Regions from separate parts of the Streptomyces sp. CNB091 genome, predicted to be linked through region 3. Evidence: riboswitches for the same ligand, from Rfam matches in the RefSeq annotation. Region 3 holds a riboswitch; each other region holds the start of a gene.
The links. A riboswitch is a leader RNA that binds a small molecule or an ion and turns the genes downstream of it on or off. The one in region 3 is predicted to bind cyclic di-AMP.
Positions count from the first base shown of each region.

Region 1: it holds a riboswitch for cyclic di-AMP, as region 3 does, so the genes downstream of both, D581_RS0103545 (LysM peptidoglycan-binding domain-containing protein) here and D581_RS0127075 (NlpC/P60 family protein) in region 3, are expected to answer to the same signal.
Region 2: it holds a riboswitch for cyclic di-AMP, as region 3 does, so the genes downstream of both, D581_RS0109840 (M23 family metallopeptidase) here and D581_RS0127075 (NlpC/P60 family protein) in region 3, are expected to answer to the same signal.

Region 1 covers NZ_KB898990.1:825,405-830,150, reverse strand. The annotation lists gene D581_RS0103555 (carboxymuconolactone decarboxylase family protein) at 1-424, shown strand, start outside; gene D581_RS0103550 (GMC oxidoreductase) at 515-2,158, opposite strand; gene D581_RS0103545 (LysM peptidoglycan-binding domain-containing protein) at 2,334-3,176, opposite strand; cyclic di-AMP (ydaO/yuaA leader) riboswitch at 3,180-3,334, opposite strand; gene D581_RS0103540 (FAD-dependent oxidoreductase) at 3,823-4,746, shown strand, end outside.
Region 2 covers NZ_KB898993.1:381,385-386,130, reverse strand. The annotation lists gene D581_RS0109850 (M16 family metallopeptidase) at 1-511, shown strand, start outside; gene D581_RS0109845 (M16 family metallopeptidase) at 538-1,908, shown strand; cyclic di-AMP (ydaO/yuaA leader) riboswitch at 2,132-2,299, shown strand; gene D581_RS0109840 (M23 family metallopeptidase) at 2,313-3,128, shown strand; gene D581_RS0109835 (GntR family transcriptional regulator) at 3,305-4,012, shown strand; gene D581_RS0109830 (HPr family phosphocarrier protein) at 4,172-4,453, opposite strand; gene D581_RS0109825 (GNAT family N-acetyltransferase) at 4,649-4,746, shown strand, end outside.
Region 3 covers NZ_KB899005.1:218,866-223,611, forward strand. The annotation lists gene D581_RS0127060 (GNAT family N-acetyltransferase) at 1-237, opposite strand, end outside; gene D581_RS0127065 (NlpC/P60 family protein) at 280-1,359, opposite strand; gene D581_RS0127070 (hypothetical protein) at 1,606-1,959, shown strand; gene D581_RS0127075 (NlpC/P60 family protein) at 2,004-3,206, opposite strand; cyclic di-AMP (ydaO/yuaA leader) riboswitch at 3,205-3,354, opposite strand; gene pcrA (DNA helicase PcrA) at 3,827-4,746, shown strand, end outside.

The DNA of each region.
Region 1 (4,746 bases), on a different contig from region 3:
CCCCGGCATCGGCATGGCCGCCGCCGCCTTCTCGATGTCCGTGTACGAGCACACGACGCTGGGGCTGCGGGAGTTCGAGGCGGCCAGGCTGCGGGTCGCGCAGATCAACGGGTGCCTGTTCTGCCTGGACTGGCGGACCGAGCGGGACGGGGCGAAGGTCGAGGAGGAGTTCGCCGGCGCGGTGACCGAGTGGCGTACGACCGGCGCCTTCGACGAGCGCACCCGGCTGGCGGCGGAGTACGCCGAGCGGTACACGCTCGACCACCACGGTCTGGACGACGCCTTCTGGCAGCGGATGACCGCGCACTACAGCCAGGCGGAGATCGTGGAGCTGACGATGAGCATCGGCTCGTGGCTGGCGTTCGGGCGGCTCAACCATGTGCTGGGGATCGACGCGGTGTGCGTCCTGCCCGGTCACGGGTGAGGGGCGGGCTCCTACTGACGGAGTCCGGGGCCGCCGGGTTGGCACTCCCGGCCCCGGGCTCTTTGCGGGTCCCCGCGTCTCGTGGGTCGCCTACAGATCGGTGGCGATGATCCGTTCGATGTTGCGCTCGGCGAGCGCGGTGATGGTGACGAACGGGTTCACGCTGGTGTTGCCGGGAATCAGCGCGCCGTCGATGACGTACAGGCCCGAGTAGCCGTGCAGCCGGCCGTAGTTGTCGGTGGCCTTGTCCAGGACCGCGCCGCCCAGCGGGTGGTAGGTGAGGTGGTCGCCCCAGATCTTGTGGACGCCGAAGAGGTCCGTGCGGTAGATCGTCCCCTCCTTCTGGTTGATCTTGTCGAAGATGGTCTTCGCGGCGTCGATGGACGGCTGCTTCCACGCCGTCTGCCAGTTCAGCTCGGCCTTACCCGCCGCCGCGTTCCAGGTGAACCGGGCCCGGTTCGGGTTCTTGGTGATGGAGAGGTAGAACGAGGCCCACGTCTCGATCCCGGTGGGCAGCGGGGCGACTTCGGCGAACGCCCCGCCGGCTTCCCAGTTGTCGATGCCGCCGGTGGGGATCGACGACTGCACCTTCCCGGTCGGGTCCCAGAGGTGGTTGGCCCGGCCGCACATGACGTTGCCGTTGTCGCCCCACCCCTTGCCGACCTCGCTGTTGAGGAGGGGCAGCGCGCCGGTGGCCTTGAGGCCGACGAGCAGCTTGCTGGTGCCGACACTGCCCGCGGCGAAGAACACCTTGTCCGCCGTGACGGTCTTGGTGGCGGTCGTCCGGCCGACGGTGTCCAGCTGGTCGATGAGCACCGTGTAGCCGCCGCCGGGGGCCGGGGCGACCCTGGTGACCTGGTGGAGCGGGGAGATGGTGACCCGGCCGGTGGCCCTGATCCGGTCGAGGTAGGTCTTCTGGAGCGATTTCTTGCCGTAGTTGTTGCCGTAGAGGATCTCGGCGTCCAGGGCCGACTTGGGGACGGTCCCGGCCGCCTCCTGCTTCATGTAGTCCCAGTCGTAGACGGCGGGGACGAAGAGGAACGGGAAGCCGGAGCGCTGGGCGTGTTTCCGGCCGACCCGGGCGTACTGGTAGCAGTCGACGCTGTCGAACCATGCGGGGTCGATGGTGGTGACGCCCAGTCCGCTGTTGGCGCGCGGGTAGTAGGTGCTGTACATCTCCTCGGCGTTCACCGTGGGGAGGATCGCGCCGAAGTTCTCCCGGCGTGGGGTGACGGCCATACCGCCGTTGACCAGGGACCCGCCGCCTACGCCGCGGCCCTGGTAGACGGTGATGCCGGCGAACTCCTCGGCGTCCAGGATGCCGGTGTAGCGGTTGACGTGCCTGTCGATGGGGAAGCCGAGGAAGTTGCTCAGCGGCTGCTTGGTCCGGGTCCGCAGCCAGAAGGAACGGTCGTCGGGCCTGGTGGTGTTGGCGAAGATCTTGCCGTCCGCGCCCGGCGTGTCCCAGGCCATGCCCATCTCGACCATATGGACGTCGACGCCGGCCTGGGCGAGCCGGAGGGCGGCCACGGAGCCGCCGTATCCGGTGCCGACGACCAGCACCGGCACTCGGGCCCCGGAGCCGATCGGCGCTGCTGCCGCCCGGACTCCCGCCCACGCCGGTGCGGAGTGCCCGGCGATCACCGCAGCACCCAGAAGAGAACCTGTTCCAGAAATGAATCTTCGACGCGAGACACCCTTGGTCTCGCCATCCCGCATGGTGGTGTCGCTCATGTGACACACCTCACTCTCGACAGAGTGCAACAGGTTCTACTGTCGATGGGGTGGTAAGTCACTAGAAACTTCGGGGTAACTTCCCGGTACGCCCGAGGGGCCCCGGACCAGGAGGATGCTGTTGGCCGACAGCATCCATGAGGTCCGGGGCCCCTCGGCATTGGGCGCGCAGGGATCAGTAGGCGCCGAAGACGTTGTCGATCGAGCCGTACCGGTCCGCCGCGTAGTTGCACGCGGCCGTGATGTTGGCGACCGGGTCGTAGCTGTCGGTCGAGGTGCCGGGCACGTGGTAGGCCTGGAAGGTCGGGTCGATGACCTGGAGCAGCCCCTTGGACGGGGTGCCCTTGACCGCGTTGGAGTCCCAGTTGTTGATCGCGGCCGGGTTGCCCGAGGACTCGCGCATGATGTTGCGGTGGATCCCCTCGTAGGTGCCGGGGATGCCCTGCTCGGCCATGACCGCCAGCGACTCCTTGATCCAGCCGTCGAGGTCGTTCGTGTACGTGACGGCCTTCTCGGCGGCCGGAGCGGCCTTTGCCACGGGAGCGGCGTCGACGCGCTCCGAACGGTCGGCACGGTCCGCTTCGGCACCACGTGCGGCGGACGGGGAAGCCTTGGCGGCCTTGTCCGCCTTACCGCCCGAAGAGGCCGCGGCCTTGACTCCGAGACTCAGCTTGATACCGGGCTGAATAAGATCGGGATTCTCTCCGATGATCTTCCGGTTGCCTTCGTACAGCTTCTCCCAGCCGCCGCTGATGGAGTATTCGCGGGCGATCTTGGAAAGCGTTTCACCGGCCGTCACGGAATGCTGGGCGGGCGCGGCCTGCACGGCGGAATTCGCCTGGGGCATCGAGGCGGGCGCCACGGCCTGCTGCGGCGCCGCGGCGGGCGCGGGGGCGGCGAAGGCACTGGTGGCGCCGATCACCGGGAGGGCGAGGACGGCTCCACCGGCGGTCACGGCGGCGAGGCCGCGGCGCAGCGAGGTGGACGGGGAACGACGGTGCTTACCCTGTGCGGGCATGGGGGATTTCCTCTCCGGCGCCTGCGAGGTGAGCTGTCGGGTTCAGACGGGAGATGTCTGGCCGCACGCTCGTGCGACTTCACCCCAAGCCGTTCCGGTTATGGATCGGCGACTTACCTGGGTCCCCCGCTCCTGCCGTGCGTGAGTGGGTTTCGGATTCCCGGACGGCGGCAGGATTCGGCGTTCCATCCGGATTGACGGTGACCGTAGGCGAGAAACGTCGAACAGAACAAGCCCCGCATTCCGGATTCCCTTTTTCACGCAAGATCGAAAGGCGGAATCGCCGGATCGGGCCACTCCGTCACGTCGTCAACTTTCTTCGCACAGAAGGGAACCGATGCTTCCACTTCCGCGTCCGTCCGTCTCGGACGTGACGCTCACCACTCCCTCGCGGTGATGGCGAAAATGAGGCCACGGAAATGCCCCAGCAGCCCCAATAGGCCGCTTATCGATCAAAATGCCCAAAAGAAACAAATCGCCCATACCGGCACGAGAAAACGGGCCAATCGGACACTCTAGGCAGGGCCGATCGAAGGGCCCGCGGGGCGATCGCTTACGGTGTGCGGTGGAGACTAGTAAGCCAACCCTTACCTCCGACGTACGCTGTACCTGCCCGCGTTCGCCCGCCCTGAAGGATCACCACGCCATGACACGCCCCGTCCGCGTCGCCATTGTCGGAGCCGGCCCCGCCGGTATCTACGCTGCGGACGCGCTGCTCAAATCCGAGGTCTGCCAGGACCCGGGGGTCTCCATCGACCTCTTCGAGCGCATGCCCGCGCCCTTCGGCCTCATCCGTTACGGCGTGGCCCCCGACCACCCGCGGATCAAGGGCATCGTCAAGGCGCTGCACCAGGTGCTGGACAAGCCCCAGATCCGGCTCTTCGGAAACGTCAGCTACCCGCACGACATCGGCCTGGACGACCTGCGGTCGTTCTACGACGCGGTGATCTTCTCCACCGGCGCCGAGGCCGACCGGGCGCTCGACGTCCCCGGCATCCAGCTGGACGGCTCCTACGGCGCGGCCGAGTTCGTCTCCTGGTACGACGGGCACCCCGAGGTCCCGCGCACCTGGCCGCTCACCGCGGAGAAGGTCGCCGTGCTCGGCGTCGGGAACGTGGCCCTGGACGTGGCCCGCGTCCTGGCCAAGACGGCGGACGAGCTGCTGCCCACCGAGATCCCGGACAACGTGTACCAGGGCCTCAAGGAGAACAAGGCGCTGGAGGTACACGTGTTCGGGCGGCGTGGCCCCGCACAGGCCAAGTTCAGCCCGATGGAGCTGCGGGAGCTGGACCACTCCCCCAACATCGAGGTCATCGTCAACCCCGAGGACATCGAGTACGACGAGGGCTCCATCGCGACCCGCCGGGAGAACAAGCAGGCCAACATGGTCGCGCAGACCCTGGAGAACTGGGCGATCCGCGATGTCGGCGACCGCCCGCACAAGCTGTTCCTGCACTTCTTCGAGTCCCCGGTCGAGATCCTCGGCGAGGACGGCAAGGTCGTGGCGCTGCGCACCGAGCGCACCGAGCTGGACGGCACCGGCAACGTCCGGGGCACCGGTCGGTTCACG
Region 2 (4,746 bases), on a different contig from region 3:
GTCCTCCCGGCTGCACAACCGTCTGGTCCGCCGCGACCGTACGGCGGTGGCGGCCGGTTTCGGACTGCTGCGGCTCGCCGGAGCGCCCTCGCTCGGCTGGCTGGACGTGAAGACGTCCGGCGGCGTCGAGGTCGAGACGATCGAGGCCGCGGTCGACGAGGAGCTGGCCCGGTTCGCCGCCGAGGGGCCCACTCCCGAGGAAATGGAGCGGGCCCAGGCGCAGTTGGAGCGCGAGTGGCTCGACCGGCTCGGCACGGTCGCCGGCCGCGCCGACGAACTGTGCCGCTACGCGGTGCTGTTCGGTGATCCGCAGCTCGCCCTGAGCGCCGTGGGCCGTGTCCTGGACGTCACCGCGGAGGAGGTGCGCGCGGCGGCCGAGGCGGCCCTGCGCCCCGACAACCGGGCGGTGCTGGTGTACGAGCCCATCGAGCCGGCGGACGAGTCCGACGGGTCCGACGAGGGCGCGGCAGCCACCGAGGGCAGCGACGCGCACGAGGGGGCGGACAAGTGAGCGACGCCGCCGTGACTGGAGTAGCCATGGAGTACCACCCGCAGCCCACGCCCGGCACGGCCCGCCCCTGGGCCTTCCCGGCGCCCGAGCGCGGCGCCCTGCCCAACGGGCTGACCGTGCTGCGCTGCCACCGCCCCGGCCAGCAGGTCGTCGCGGTGGAGATCTTCCTGGACGCGCCGCTGGAGGCCGAGCCCGAGGGCCTGGACGGCGTGGCCACGATCATGTCGCGGGCGCTCTCGGAGGGCACCGACAAGCACAGCGCCGAGGAGTTCGCCGCCGAGCTGGAGCGCTGCGGCGCCACGCTCGACGCGCACGCCGACCACCCCGGCGTCCGGGTCTCCCTGGAGGTCCCGGTCTCCCGCCTGGCCAAGGCCCTCGGGCTGGTCGCCGAGGCGCTGCGGGCCCCGGCCTTCGACGGGAGCGAGATCGAGCGCCTCGTCGGCAACCGCCTCGACGAGATCCCGCACGAGCACGCCAACCCGTCCCGGCGCGCCGCCAAGCAGCTCTCCAAGGAGCTGTTCCCGGCCACCGCCCGGATGTCCCGCCCGCGCCTGGGCACCGAGGAGACGGTCCGGCGGATCGACGAGAGGGCCGTGCGCGCCTTCTTCGACGCCCATGTCCGCCCGTCCACCGCGACGGCCGTGATCGTCGGCGACCTGACCGGCATCGACCTGGACGCGCTGCTGGCGGAGACCCTCGGCGACTGGTCGGGCAACGCCGGCCAGGCCCGCCCGGTGCCACCCATCACCGCGAACGACACCGGCCGCGTCGTGATCGTGGACCGGCCCGGCGCGGTCCAGACCCAGCTGCTGATCGGCCGCATCGGCGCCGACCGGCACGAGCGCGTGTGGCCCGCCCAGGTGCTCGGCACGTACTGCCTGGGCGGCACCCTCACCTCCCGGCTGGACCGGGTGCTGCGCGAGGAGAAGGGCTACACCTACGGGGTGCGGGCCTTCGCCCAGGTGCTGCGCTCCAGCGGCCCCGACTCGGGCGGCGCGGCCATGCTCGCGATCAGCGGGTCGGTGGACACGGAGTCCACCGGGCCGGCACTGGACGACCTCTGGAAGGTCCTGCGGACGCTGGCCGCCGAGGGGTTGACCGACGCCGAGCGCGAGACGGCCGTGCAGAACCTGGTGGGCGTCGCCCCGCTGAAGTTCGAGACCGCCGCCTCCGTCGCGAGCACGCTGGCCGACCAGGTCGAGCAGCACCTCCCCGACGACTACCAGGCCCACCTCTACGCCCGGCTCGCCGAGACGGGCACCGTGGAGGCGACCGCCGCCGTGGTCAGCGCCTTCCCGGTCGACCGGCTGGTCACGGTCCTCGTGGGGGACGCCGCCCGGATCGAGGAGCCCGTGAAGGCCCTCGGCCTCGGAGAGGTGTCCGTCGTCACCGGCTGACGCATGTGTGGCACACCGCCGCGAACAGGACCCCGACGAACGCGTATTCGTCGGGGTCCTTCCCTTTTTGGCTGATTAATCCAGTCCGTCCCCTTTGAGGGAGAGGCTGCCTGTCTGCCCTGTGGGATGTACGACAAATCCCCTGGTCCGTTTGGCGATGGGAAGCCGCCCGGCCTAGCGTCGGCTCGGCTGTCCGCCACCCGTATGCCGCAGCCGCGGCGCCGGACAGTCATCGCCGAGTCCCCGTCAGGCGCGAGCCTGGGGAGCCGGGGACCCACGCAGTCCCTGGGGTGAATCGGAGGCCCGTGCCGCGAGACCGGCGTGGGGCTCCGTAGGAGACCTTCCTGCTCCGAACCCGTCAGCTAACCCGGTAGGCGAGAAGGAAGGAAAGGATCAGCCCCTCCATGGCGTTCACCCGTGCCACCGGGAAGCACCGTGCCCCGAGCCGCCTCACGCGCCGGAGCGCCCAGGCCGCCGGCATCGCGGCTCTGGCCACCGTCGGCGTCCTCGGCTCGCCGGCCTCCCCGGCCCTCGCCGCGGACACCGAGGCCGCCCAGGTCGCCGACACCGGCCTCACCCAGGCCGTCGCCCTCGACGCCACTCTCGCCGAGCAGATAGACGCCCAGGCCCACGCCCAGAAGCAGCAGGCCGACGCGATCGCGAAGGCGAAGGCCAAGGCCGCCGCGGAGGCCCGCGAGAAGGCGGCCAAGGCCAAGGCGAAGGCGGAGGCCGAGCGCAAGGCCGAGGCCCGCGCCAAGGAGGTCCGCGAGGAGAAGGCCCGCGCCGCCCGCGCCGCCGAGCGCGCCCGCCTGAACGCCTTCCACCTCCCGGTCGCCGGCTCCCACGTCACCACCGGCTACAACGCCGGCGGCTCGCTCTGGTCCTCCGGCAGCCACTCCGGCGTGGACTTCCAGGCCGCCTCCGGCAGTTCCGTCGTCGCCGTCGGCGCCGGCACGGTCGTCGAGGCCGGCTGGGGCGGCGCGTACGGCAACAACGTCGTGCTCCGGATGACGGACGGCACGTACACCCAGTACGGCCACCTCTCCTCGATCGGCGTCTCCGTCGGCCAGAGCGTCTCCTCCGGCCAGCAGATCGGCCTCTCCGGCTCCACCGGCAACTCCACCGGCCCGCACCTGCACTTCGAGGCCCGGACCAGCCCCGACTACGGCTCCGACATGGACCCCGTCGGCTACCTGCGCTCCCACGGGCTGAACGTCTGACCCGCCCCGCGCGACCCCGTCCGAAGGCCCCGGCGCCCCCGGGGCCTTCGGCGATTCCGGCCCGTGGATATCCATGGATTCCGGCCTGCCATCGGAAATTGTGGCAGATTGCAATAGAGTCACGGAACAGACGTCGGGCGGCCGCGTTTCGCGGGGAACGAGGCGGAGGTTCGGGCATGCGCATTCCCGCGCATTCGGTATGCACGGCAATCCGTGACGACATCGTCTCCGGTGTCTACGAGCGGGGCAGCCGCCTCACCGAGGAGCTGCTGGCCCGCCGCTACGGGGTCTCCCGCGTCCCGGTCCGCGAGGCCCTGCGCACACTGGAGTCCGAGGGCTTCGTCGTCACCCGCAGACATGCGGGCGCCTGTGTCGCCGAGCCCACGGCGCAGGAGGCGGCCGACCTCCTGGAGGTGCGGATGCTCCTGGAGCCACTGGGTGCGGCCCGCGCCGCGCAGCGCCGCACGGAAGCCCACCTGAAGGTGCTCCGGGGCCTGGTCGGACTGGGCCAGGAGCGGGCTCGCCGTGGCGAGGGCGAGGATCTGCGCTCCCTGGCCGGCTGGTTCCACGAGACCCTCGCCCACGCCTCCGGCAGCCCCGGACTCATCGCCCTGCTCACCCAGCTCCGGCACAAGATCGCCTGGATGTACGCGGTCGAGCAGCCGGCCCGCCCGGTCGACTCCTGGGTCGAGCGCGGCGCGATCCTGGACGCCGTGGCGCGCGGCGACGCGGAGCGGGCGAGGGCGCTGACCGCCCAGTACGCGGAACGCGCCGCGGGGACCCACCGGCTGCGCCGCCCGCAACCGCCCGGGCGGCGCACCGCGCCCGTTCCCCGCGTGAGGACTTCGCAACATGACGTAAACATCGCGGGCGTGCGCAATTAACAGAAGAGTCGTAGACAAAGAGAAGTAATTGCGGGGCATTGTTTGTGCTGCCCGAAATTTTCGATGCGTAGCTCTTTCCCGAAAGCGAAAGAGCCGTGATCCCTCAGAGGGGTCACGGCTCTCGCACCTGTCGAATCCGGCCGGGCCGGGTCGCGTGGGTCAGACGGTCTCGGGGAGTTCTTCCAAGCCCTCGGCGACCAGCTTCGCGAGCCGGTCCAGAGCGGCCTCGGCGTCGTCCGCGTCGGACGCGAGCACGATCTCCTCGCCGCCCTGCGCACCCAGGCCGAGCACCGCGAGCATGGAGGCGGCGTTCACCGGGTTGCCGTCGGACTTGGCGATCGTCACGGGGACGCCGGAAGCCGTGGCGGCACGGACGAAGATGGAAGCGGGGCGGGCGTGCAGGCCCTCGGCCCAACCGACGTTTACGCGGCGCTCAGCCATGGTTCTGCCCTTCACATATCAACGGTTGTCTAGACCAGTCTCTCATGCAGTGCGTGGTGCTGTGCCCGGCCTCCCGCCCGGTGCTGTGCCCGCCTCCTGTCCGGTCCTGTGCTCCGGCGGCCCCGGTCCGGGCCCCCTCAGACTGCCCGGGCACCGATCTCTCCGCGACCGGGGTCCCCGCCGTAGGCTTTGCCCATGGAGCCCACGCCGGAGCAGAGTCCGCATCACGCGTACCCCGACCACTGGGAAGCGGACGTGGTGCTCCGCGACGGTGGCACCGCACGCATCAGGCC
Region 3 (4,746 bases):
CCAGGCGGGCAGGAACTCCAGGCGGGGCAGCCGTCCGTGCTTCCCGAACGCGTCGACCAGGGCCGCCACCTCGTCCGCCGTGGGTTCCGCGTCCCGGTCGGGGATGGCGTAGTTGGCGTACTTCAGTGCCCAGTCCGGGTTGTGCCGGACGGTGAACGGGCCGGTCCGGTAGTGGTCCGGGGAGCGCAGCGCGAGCGCCCGGGCGTAGTCCTGGACGGCGTTCGCCATCGACGTCATGCGGGGATTCCTCCGGCGGGAGATCGGGACCTGCGCGGCGGACTATGCCACCCGGGTCGCTCCGGCGAAAGGCATTTCATCGACGGGTGCGATGCGGACCGGCGCTCCGGGGCGCGGGGCGTGGATCATCTGGCCGCCGCCGATGTAGAGGCCGACATGGCTGATCCCGGAGTAGAAGAAGACCAGGTCACCGGGGGCCAGTTCGGAGCGGGGGACCCGGGCTCCGGCGTTGATCTGGGTGTAGGTGGTGCGCGGCAGGCTCACGCCCGCCGCCTTCCAGGCCGCCTGGGTCAGGCCCGAGCAGTCGAAGGCGTTCGGGCCCGTCGCGCCCCAGACGTACGGCTTGCCGATCGCGCCGTACGCGAAATCGATGGCCTGGGCGGCGCGGGACCCGGGGGCCGCGACCGGACCGTAGCGGACGGCCGAGCGGTCGGCGTGGGCCGGGCCGCCGGCGCCCCGGGCGTCGGTGGAGCGCTCGTAGGCGGGGCGCTCGTCGGCGGTCAGGGTGTCCAGCAGCCTGCGGGCGTCGGCCAGCTTGGCGCGGATCGCGGTGCGGTGTTCGCGCAGCTCGGCGCGGCGGGCGGCGAGGCGTTCGGTCTCCTGGTCGGCGCGGGCCTTGAGGCGGGTGAGCTGGGAGACCTGTCGCCGGATGCCGCGCAGGAGGCCGCTCTGCCGGTCGCCCGCCCGGTCGAGGTAGGAGGCGCGTTGCAGATAGGCGTCGGGGTCGGAGGAGAGGGCCAGTTGCAGGGCCGGGTCCAGGGTTCCGCTGCGGTACTGCGCGGTGGCCAGCGAACCGAGGGCGTGCCGGGCGGTGTTGAGTCGGGCGGTGCGACGGGCGGCCTCGTCGGCCAGGGCGTCGACGGCGCGGGTGGCGGTGGCCGCCTCCTCCTTCGCCCCGTTGTGCTTCTCGGTGGCGACCTCGGCGTCGTGGTACAGCCGGTCGACCTTCGCCTGGACCTGTGCGGCGGTGGGGGCCGGTTCGGCGGGGGCCGCGCCCGCCCCGGTGACCGATCCCGCGGTGGCGGCCCCGGCGAGCGCCAGGGTGGCGGCGGTGCGGGCAGCAGAGCCGGTGAGCGGGCGCTGCTTGGGTTTTCGGTGAGCTGACCTGCGGTGCGCTGCCACGGGGGCGGCATCCTTCCTGTCGGCTGTCCGCCGGGGGATACCGGCGGGTCCGTGAAGGACGCTAATCCCGGGGCCGGGAAAAGAGTCGCCATGACCGCTATTGCCTTGATGTGACGTTTCATCGGTCTTGGTTGATCACCGATGCACCCAGAATTCAGGGCAATGCGTTCCATGCCGGAGGAAGCGTAAAAGTAAGGTGTGCCTCACTGAAGGGCGTATCCCTGGCCCTGGCTAGGCTCCGGAGCCATGGACGTACTCATCAATGTCTTCGTCGCGCTGCACATCATCGGCATCGCCTCCCTGCTGGGCGGCTTCCTGACGCAGATGAAGGCCATGGGAGCGGGCACCGCCCGCTTCACCCCCGCCATGCTGCACGGCGCGCTGACCATGCTCGTCACCGGCATCGCCCTGGTCGGGCTCAATCAGGCCGACGACCAGAGCGTGAACAACGTCAAGATCGGCATCAAGCTCGCGCTGCTGGTCGTGATCCTCGCCCTCGTCTACGTCAAGCGGGACGACGAGACGGTGGACAAGGGCGCGTTCGCCGCGGTCGGCGGACTGACGGCCGCCAACATCTTCATCGCCACGGTCTGGACCTGAGGCGTTCCGGGGGCGGCCGCTGAGAAGCCGCCCCCGAACACGCACTACGCAGGGCGCACGCTTCCGTAGATCGGCATGGAGTAGATCGACTCCTCGCGCACGTTCGCACCCGGCTTCGGGGCGTGGATCATCATCCCGTCGCCCTTGTAGATGCCGACGTGGCTGATGTCGTCGTAGAAGAAGACCAGGTCTCCGGGCATCAGATCGGACGTGGCGACCCGCGTCCCGACCTCCACCTGGTCCCAGGTCGTCCGGGGCAGGGTCACGCCCGCCTCCCGCCACGCCGCCTGCGTCAGCCCCGAGCAGTCGTAACTGGAAGGGCCCGACGCGCCCCACACGTACGGCTTCCCGATCTGGGCGCGGGCGAAGGCCAGGACCTTCTCCGCCTTGGCGGCGTAACCGCTATCGGTGCCGGTGCCGGTGCCGGAGCCCGGATCCGTTCCCGTACCGGATCCGGAGCCGGTGCCCGAACCGCCGCCGGACTCCTTCGCCGCCTCCTCGCGGGCCTTCTCCTCGGCCTCGGCCTTCTCCTTCGCCTCGGCGGCCTGCCGGGCGGCCAGCTTCGCCGCCTTCTCCTTCGCCTCGGCCTCCTGTCTGCGCTCCAGCTCAGCCAGCCGCGCCTTCTCCTCGGCGGTCAGCCTCGACAGCAGGCCCCGGGCCTCGGTGAGCTTGGACTGCACGTCCTTCTTGCTGGAGGCGAGCGTGGCCTGCGTCTCGGTGAGGGTCTCCAGGCTCTTCACCGCCTCCGCGCGCTTCTTCGCCGCCGAGGCCTGCTGCGTACGGACCTCGTCGACGGCCTTCTGCTGCCGCTCCGTAGCCCGGTCCATCAGCCGACTCTGGTCGAAGTACCCCTGCGGGTTCTCCGCGAGGAAGAACGTCGCCGCGGGCGCGATGCCCCCGTCGCGGTACTGGGCCGCCGCGTAGGAGCCCAGTGCCCGGCGCGCCTCGTTGATCTTCTCGGCCCGCTTCGCCACGTCGGAGAGCAGCGTGTCGACCTTCGTCTGCTGGGACGCGGAGGCGGCCTTGGCCCGGTTGTACTCCTGGGTCGCGGTGCCCGCCTGCCGGTACAGGGCGTCGACCTTCTTCCGCACTTCCTCGATGGCGGGCTTCGGCTCCGCCGGCGCGGCCGTGGCGCTCTGCGTGGAGAGCAGCGTCACGGAGGCCAGCGCGGCCGTCGTCAGCCCGACGGCGGGTGTGGTGGTGCGCACCTTCGTGCGCGGCTTGCGATGCGATGCCAAGACCGGCATCTCCTTCCGTGGACCGCCTACCGGGTTAGCTGTCGGGTTCGGACGGAACGGAAGGCTGTCCTACGGTCCGGCTGCGAGGGCACGGACCGATTCACCCCGGTGCTGCGTGTGGGTCCCCGGTTCCGAACGGCCAGGGCGGCAGGACGGATTCGGCAGAGGCGCCCGTCGGGCGTGGTTCGCCCCAGGGAGGTACGGGCCACCTGACCGAGCACGCTAGCCAACCGGCCCCGCCGCTGGGAAGGACGATGAGCGATATGCCCGATACATTTTCGTGACCTTTCCGGATCGGGGGTCCGGCACCCCCTCCCACCGGGCACTTCTTCACGGAACGTGGGCGTCCGGTCTCCGTGCGTACGGGTGAGAGGCGGGCGATTCCCCGGTGCCGACGGCCGCTTCCCGGCTTCGGCCGAAGGTTGTCAGTCCGGCCGCCTTAGGGCCTGTCGTCAAGCTGCCGCCTGTCGAGCGACGCCTGGCACGCACGCTCGCGGCGTTGCCGAAATGGACTAGTAGCTCCGCTACGAGACCATTCCGGCGCCTTGCGATCGCACGCACCAGACGCCGCTCGACCGCCCTTCGGGCGACGGCGACAGCTTGACGACAGGCCCTAAACTCAGGAGGCGATGAGCAGCCTCTTTGACGACAGTTTCCTGACCGGCCTCCAGCCCGCGGAGGGCGGCCCCCCGCCGCCCCCCGAGGACCACGCGCCCGAAGCGGTGCCGGAGGGACTCTTCGAGGGCGTCTACGAAGCGCCCCCGCCGCCCCGGGACGGGTACTACCGGGACGGTCACGCGCGCCCGGTGATCGACTCCGCCGCCCTGCTCGACGGGTTGAACACCGAGCAGCGCGCCGCCGTCGTGCACGCCGGGTCCCCGCTGCTCATCGTCGCCGGAGCCGGCTCCGGCAAGACCCGGGTCCTCACCCACCGCATCGCCCACCTGCTGGCCGAGCGCGGGACGCACCCCGGGCAGATCCTCGCGATCACCTTCACCAACAAGGCCGCGGGCGAGATGAAGGAGCGCGTCGAGCAGCTCGTCGGCCCCCGCGCCAACGCCATGTGGGTCATGACCTTCCACAGCGCGTGCGTCCGCATCCTGCGCCGAGAGTCGAAGAAGCTCGGCTTCACCTCGTCGTTCTCGATCTACGACGCCGCCGACTCCAAGCGCCTGATGGCCCTGGTCTGCCGCGACCTCGACCTGGACCCGAAGCAGTTCCCGCCGAAGTCCTTCACCGCCAAGGTCTCCAACCTCAAGAACGAGCTCATCGACGAGGAGACCTTCGCCGGGCAGGCTGCCGACGGGTTTGAGAAGACCCTGGCCCAGGCGTACGCGCTCTACCAGGCCCGCCTGCGCGAGGCCAACGCCCTGGACTTCGACGACATCATCATGACGACAGTCCACCTGCTCCAGGCCTTCCCCGACGTCGCCGAGCACTACCGCCGCCGCTTCCGCCACGTCCTCGTCGACGAGTACCAGGACACCAACCACGCCCAGTACACGCTGGTACGGGAGCTGGTCGGCCCGGCAGGGGAGGCCGACGCACC